Regions from separate parts of the Micromonospora sp. MGP-C2 genome, predicted to be linked through region 1. Evidence: riboswitches for the same ligand, from Rfam matches in the RefSeq annotation. Region 1 holds a riboswitch; each other region holds the start of a gene.
The links. A riboswitch is a leader RNA that binds a small molecule or an ion and turns the genes downstream of it on or off. The one in region 1 is predicted to bind cobalamin.
Positions count from the first base shown of each region.

Region 2: linked by a shared signal. The riboswitch ahead of AC3CF1_RS00615 (ribonucleoside-diphosphate reductase subunit alpha) and the one ahead of cobN (cobaltochelatase subunit CobN) in region 1 are both predicted to bind cobalamin.
Region 3: linked by a shared signal. The riboswitch ahead of AC3CF1_RS21205 (ABC transporter substrate-binding protein) and the one ahead of cobN (cobaltochelatase subunit CobN) in region 1 are both predicted to bind cobalamin.

Region 1 covers NZ_JBYMEN010000002.1:992,722-994,980, forward strand. The annotation lists gene cobN (cobaltochelatase subunit CobN) at 1-1,114, opposite strand, end outside; gene AC3CF1_RS04265 (hypothetical protein) at 1,147-1,386, shown strand; cobalamin riboswitch at 1,427-1,603, opposite strand; gene AC3CF1_RS04270 (MBL fold metallo-hydrolase) at 1,931-2,259, shown strand, end outside.
Region 2 covers NZ_JBYMEN010000002.1:252,486-254,744, reverse strand. The annotation lists gene AC3CF1_RS00615 (ribonucleoside-diphosphate reductase subunit alpha) at 1-1,036, opposite strand, end outside; cobalamin riboswitch at 1,229-1,445, opposite strand; gene AC3CF1_RS00610 (enolase C-terminal domain-like protein) at 1,816-2,259, shown strand, end outside.
Region 3 covers NZ_JBYMEN010000002.1:4,615,888-4,618,146, reverse strand. The annotation lists gene AC3CF1_RS21210 (FecCD family ABC transporter permease) at 1-219, opposite strand, end outside; gene AC3CF1_RS21205 (ABC transporter substrate-binding protein) at 338-1,267, opposite strand; cobalamin riboswitch at 1,352-1,474, opposite strand; gene AC3CF1_RS21200 (M14 family metallopeptidase) at 1,631-2,259, opposite strand, start outside.

The DNA of each region.
Region 1 (2,259 bases):
GGTCGTAACCCGCTTCGGCGAGTTCGGCGAACAGGCGGACCGCCGAGACCGGGGTGTCCAGCCCGACGGCGTTGCCGACCCGGGAGTGCTTGGTGGGGTACGAGCTGAGGACGACGGCGACCCGCTTGTCGGCGTTGGGCACGTACCGCAGCCGGGCGTGGCGCACCGCGATCCCGGCGACCCGGGCGGCCCGCTCGGCGTCGGCGGCATAGACCGAGAGCCCGTCGGCGTCGATCCGCTTGAACGAGAACGGCACGCTGACGATCCGGCCGTCGAACTCGGGGATGGCCACCTGCATCGCCGCGTCCAACGGGGACAGTCCGGCGTCGCTGCCGGCCCACTGCTCACGGGTGCTGGTCAGGCAGAGCGCCTGGATGATCGGCACGTCCAGGGCGGCCAGGGCGCCCACGTCCCAGGCGTCCTCGTCGCCGCCCCCGGACGCGTCGGCGGCGACCGCGCCGCCGGCCGCGAGCACGGTGACCAGCAGCGCGTCGCAGACGGCGAAGAGCCCCAGCGGGCCCGCGCCCGTGGTCAGGCCCCGCAGCGAACCGCAGAAGATCGGCAGCGGGTTGCCGCCGGCTTTGTGGACCGCGTCCGCGAGCACATCAACGAAGCCGGTGTTGCCGGCGAGCGCGTGCGCCCGGTAGAAGACGATCCCCACTGTGGGCCGGTCCGGGTCGGTGGGGTGTTCGCCGTGCTCCCCGTACGCCGGGGTCGGTGCGGGCGGGGCGAACCCCTCGCCGGTGAGCAGCACCGTGTCGCAGAGGAACCGGGCCAGCTGCCCGAGGTTGTCCGGCCCACCCTCGACCAGATACGCCAGAGCCTGGGTGACGACCCCGGACGGCACTGTGGAGATGGCCATCAGCTCCGCGTCGGGCAGCGTCTCGCCGCCCAGCACGACCGTCGGCACGCCGGTGGCGAGCACCGCGGCGAGGCCGTCCGGCCAGGCCTGTCGGCCGCCGAGCAGGCGTACGACGACGAGGTCGACCCCGTCGAGCAGGGCGGGTACCTCGTCGGCGGCGACCCGGGCGGGGTTGGCCAGCCGGTAGTCGGCGCCGCTGGCGCGGGCGGCCAGCAGATCAGTGTCGGCGGTGGAGAGCAGCAGGATGCGCACGGCAGGCTCCGGAGAGTGACGCCCTGGCCGCCATGGAGGCGACCTGGACGAAGCGGGTGGGTGCGGCGTCAGCCGGCACGACGGCCGGCCAGCTCGCCGACGCGGGCGTCGGGGCCGGTCAGCGCCGGGCGCTCAGCTCAGCGGGCCCGGTGGCCGACGCGGGCGACCTGGAGCACGCCGACGAGGCCGGCCCGGAGCATGCTGGTCCGGCCGGTCGTGGGTGCGGTGTGGCGCCCGCGATGCGGGTCATGACGATGATCGTCGATGAATGAGACGCCGTGCGTCATCGGGTCCTCCTCGGGTGTCCACGCCCTGGGGTACGTCCCGACGGCCGAAGTATCCTGGCTTCCGGATCGACGCTCTCCCCCGGCCTTCCAACCGCAGACACACGGCCGTGACTCACGAGGGGGGATCGCTCCCCGGTGACAGTGGCGGGACCGCGTCGGAATCGCACCGACTTCCTTCACTGCCGTCAGGCCGCGAATGCTGCCACACCGCCGCGCCGCCGGTCAACGCCGACCCCAGCGCCGCCAAGCAGGTGCCATTCATCGGGTTTCACCGATTGCTGCGACCTTGAACCCCGCACGTCGCAATGCCCGGGGTCAATGCTTGACGACCTTTGCTCTGCTTACCTATGTGCACCAGTGACGCTTCGTGCCTGGTGCAGATAGGTAAGCAGAGCAAAGGGGGGTAGCACCTACCCTGGCCTGCGCCGATCGTCCGAGGGGGCGGTGGTACGCGGCACTGTCACCTAAGATCGGCGACCACCGGAGCAGCGTCCGCGATCAATCCCGGGAGTCGATCACCATCGTCGCCATGCGATTCCACCACCTCGCCGGCCGTGTCTGGTTCTGCCCGGGCGATCCGGACCCGGAGGCGGTCCAGGCCGGCGTCGCCGTCGTGGCCGACGAGCGCGGCAGTGTGATGATCGACGCCGGGCAGAGCCCCGCCCACGCCCGCGAGATCCAGGCCGCGCTGACCGCCGCCGGGCTACCCCGCCCGCGTTGGCTCGTCTACACCCACCACCACTGGGACCACGTCTGGGGCGCCTGCGCCTGGCCGGGAGTGGAGATCGTCGGGCACGAGACGGCCGTGCCGCTGCTGCGCGCCGAAGCCGCCCGACCGTGGAGTCACGACTACCTGGA
Region 2 (2,259 bases), 740 kb from region 1:
GGTCGAACAGCGACCACATCTCGTCGGCCTCGACCCGGCGCATGAACTCGTCGGGGACCCAGTTGGCGAGGTTCAGGTTGTGGGTGCGTCGGGCGTCCTCACCGGTGTTGTCGCGCAGTTGCAGGAACTCCTCGATGTCCGGGTGCCACGGCTCCAGGTACACGCAGGCCGCGCCCTTGCGCCGGCCACCCTGGTTGACCGCGGCGACGCTCGCGTCCAACGTGCGCAGCCACGGCACGATCCCGTTGGACTGCCCGTTGGTGCCGCGGATCAGCGCGCCCCGGGACCGGACCCGGGAGTACGCGATGCCGATGCCCCCGGCGAACTTGGACAGGTTGGCGACCTGGGCGTACCGCTGGTAGATCGAGTCCAACTCGTCGAGCGGGGAGTCGACCAGATAGCAGGAGGACATCTGGGTGTGCCGGGTGCCGGAGTTGAACAGCGTCGGCGAGCTGGGCAGGTAGGCCAGGCTGGACATCAGCCGGTAGAAACCGGTCGCCTCGTCGGGCGTGGTGGACAGACCACAGGCCACCCGCAGCAGCCAGTACTGCGGGGTCTCCAGCACCAGCCTGCTGGTGGGGTGGCGCAGCAGGTACCGGTCGGCCACCGTACGCAGGCCGAAGTACTCGAATCGCCGGTCACCGTCCGGATCGACGGTGGCGTCGAGCATCGTGGCGTGTGCGGCGACGAACGCGGCGGTGTCGTCTCCGATCAGGCCCTCGGCGTGGCCGACCCGGATCGCCGCGCTGAACGAGGTGATGTCCTGCCGACGCACCTCCTTGTCGACGTAACCGGCCAGCAGCCGGGCGGCGAGGCGCGAATACTGCGGCTCCTCGCCGATCATCTCGGCTGCGGTCTGGATGGACAGCCGGTCCAGCTCGGCCGTCGTCGCGCCGTCGTACAGGCCGCTGATGGTGCGGGTGGCGACGCGCATCGGGTCGACGTCGGTCAGGTCGTCGGCCCACCGCTCGACCGCCCGGACGATCTTGTTCACGTCCACGGGTTCGGTGGCGCCGCTGCGCTTGCGGACCTGCATCGGCGTCCGCCGCACTGTCGCGTCGCCGCTGACGGGGACTACCTCGGTGACTGTCACCACTCGCTCCTCGGAGTTCGAGACCTGGTGGCCCGGACGCGAGGAGACAGACACCGACGGACGCCACGCCGGCACGGCGTGGGTCAGGTGGCGTCAGCCGTCCCACGCGGCCTCGGACCGCCGCCCACCCGGGTGCGGGTACGCGGCGCGCTGGCAGGTCTTCGGACTCGTGGGCACAACCGGGCTGGCCGGTCTCCTACTGGCCGTCGCTTCCCAGGCCACTTGGTGGCCCAGTGCTGATGACGGCGGTCGTTCCCACTCACCGCTGCGGGACAGTCCCGGATTTCCACCGGGTTCCCTCTTGCCTCGACCGCGCCGGATGAGCGGTCGAACCAGCTGCGCTCGACACCATATATAGGGATGCAGGCGTTGTCACACCCCACATGTCGGTCCCGGCGTGTCGCGGCCGGGCCGGTGACGGTGATCACCAGCCGCACCGGGGCGGGTTCGTCCCGGCCGGCGAGGCACGTCGACGGCAGCAGCAGCCGCAGGCGGTGCGACTGACGGCACGACACGACCCACGGGCCGCCGACACCGGCAAAGATTTGATGTATCGCGCCAATGGGCACAGTGGATCGGGTTCGGACATTGACCAGGTTCGACGGCCCCGGGACGGTGGATGTCCGTCCTTCAGGGTGGATCAAGGTCGTTGACGCGCCAGAACCGCCCTCCGTATACTCCGGGTGATCATCCGATCTTTTGCCTAGCCGGGCGAGGAGCGCATGCCGCAGATCACCGCCGTCACCGTCGAGGACGTCCGTTTTCCCACCTCACTGACCGCCGACGGGTCCGACGCCATGAACAAGGACGGCGACTACTCGGCGGCGTACGTCATCCTGCACACCGACGGTGTCGACAGCGTGGGCGTGCCGCTCGCGGGTCACGGGCTGACCTTCACCATCGGTCGAGGCAACGACATCGTCGCCGCGGCCGCGGTGCACCAGGCGCAGCTTCTGGTCGGCCTGGACGTGGCGACGATGGCCGCGGACATGGGCGCGGTCTACCGACTCCTCACCTCCGACAGCCAACTGCGGTGGCTCGGGCCGGAGAAGGGCGTCGTCCACCTGTCCCTCGCCGCCGTGTTGAACGCCTCATGGGACCTGGTCGCCCGGCTCGCCGGAAAGCCGCTGTGGCGACTGCTCGTCGACATGTCCCCCGAGCAACTC
Region 3 (2,259 bases), 3.6 Mb from region 1:
GGGCAACCGCAGCTCGGTGACGATCGCGATCTCCCGCTCGGAGAGACCGCTGTCGAGGTGCACCCCCGGGATCAGGTTGAGCAGCTCGGCCGCGACGCTGCCCGCGGGCAGGCTGACCGGGCCGAGCGACACCCCGGCGACGAGCGCGACGAGCACCGCGAACACCCCGGCGACCAGCCACCGCTTGCGCAGCCCGGCGGGCCGGGCCCTTGACGGCAGCCGGGCGGCGGAGGGCGCGGACGACGACGGCCCGGACGCCGACCCGGCGGGCCGGCTGCCGAATCGCAGCCCGGCCCGCCGGGACGGAGGCGGAGTTGTGGTCACCGACGGACGACGGTCACGCGGGCACCTTGGCGACCGCGTCGATGATGACCCGGAGCAGGTCCACGACCCGCGGCCCCCAGCGGGAGGCGACGTCGTCGTCCAGTGCGATCACCTGGTTGTTCTTCACCGCGGTGAGCCCGGACCAGCCGCTGCGCGCCTTGACCGAGTCGGCGTTCTGCTGGCAGCACTTGGAGTCGGCCAGGAAGACGAAGTCCGGGTTGGCCTTGACGATGAACTCCTGGGACAGCTGCGGGTAGCCGGCGCTCTTGCCGTCCGCGTCGGCGGGGTCGGCGATGTTGGTCAGACCGATCTGGCTGTAGAGCGTGCCGATGAAGGTCTTGCTGGTCGCGCTGTACAGCTCGGGGCCCAGCTCGTGGTAGTAGGTGAGCTTCTCTGCGCGCTGCGGCACGTCCTTGACCAGCTTGGCGATGTCGTCCCTCATCCGGCTGGCGACGTCGGTGGCCTGGTCGGCGTGCCCGGTCAGCGTGCCCAGCTCGGTGATCTGCCGGTACGTGTCGTCGAGGGTGGTGGCCGCCGGGGTCTGGTACACCGGGATCTTCAGCTTGCCGAGCTGCTCGACGATCTTGTTGCGGTCGTCGGAGAGCACCACCAGGTCGGGGTTCTTACCGGCGATCGCCTCGGCGTTCGGCTGGAAGGCGGAGATGTCGCTCTTGGGCACGTCGGCCGGATAGTTGGACTGGTCGTCGACGGCGGTCACCTGCGGGCCGGCACCGATCGCGAAGAGCATCTCGGTGGCGGTCGGCGACAGCGCGACGATCTTCTCGGGGCGCTTGTCGAGGGTGAGCGCGCCGACCGTGACCGGGTACGCGGCGGCCGCAGTGCCGGTGGTCGGCTTGTCGTCGGCCTTCTCGGCGCAGGCGCCGAGGGCCAGCGCGGCGACCGCGAGGGTCGCGGCGAAGAGCCGAGGGGTACGTCTGAACATGGGGCCTCCTGTCGGTCGAGGAGTGTGGTGCTTCGCCGACAGGACTTTCGTACGCCCGCCCACGAGGCGCCCTTCCTCGAGAGCGCGTTTCGCGACCGATCCGCAGGCGACCTGGCTCGTCCCCACCGTCGGGTGGGGCATCACAGTTGCGGGACAGCGCCGGGTTTCGCACCGGCTTCGCTGCGGACTGGTCGGTAAGACGGTAGCGCACCGCCGGGACGTGCCGGATCGATCACGCGCCGATCGCCGCGAGTCGATCCCCCGGAACCGTCACACGGTGACCGTCGGAGGGCGTATGTCCGAGTTGGTGGTGTTCGGAGACGGGTGGTGGGGCCCCGCGGGGCGGAGCGGGGCCCCACCCGATCAGGAGGACGTGATGGTGACGTTGTCCACAGCCGCCTCTACCAGGCTGGCGCCGGAGGCGTCCGCCGCCTCAACGAGGATGCGGACCGACTGCCCGGCGTACGGGGTGAGGTTGAGGTTGGCCACAGCCCAGCTCCCGTTGCGGTTGGTCGCCGCGCCGGCCTGGGTGAGCAGCGCGGTGGTGCCGCCGTTGTGCACCACGCTCACCCGCAGGTAGTCCGCCGACGAGGCGTTCGAGCCGTGCGCCAGATACCAGGCCAGCGAGAGATTCAGCGTGCCGGACGACGGCAGGGTCACCGCCGGGGACCTGGCACTGGTCACGCCGCCGTCGACGTCGTAGTCACCGGCCGCCGATCCGGCGAGCCGGCCGGTGACCAGGTCGTTGGATCCGGCGTACGGGGTGAGCTGCTTGGCACCGGAGGACGTGGTCGCCTGGGCGGCGCCCCGCTCGAACGCGCCGAGGGTGGCGGTGTCGGTGCCGGACGGGTTGATGGTCCAGCCGGTGGCCGTTTCGAACGTGTCCGACCAGACCGTGGTGCCGCCACCGCCGCTGCCGCAGTACTGCGCCTGCTTGCCGATGGCCCGGTACGGGCAGTCGGCGTACTCGCTGAGCAGCAGCACCGCCTCCC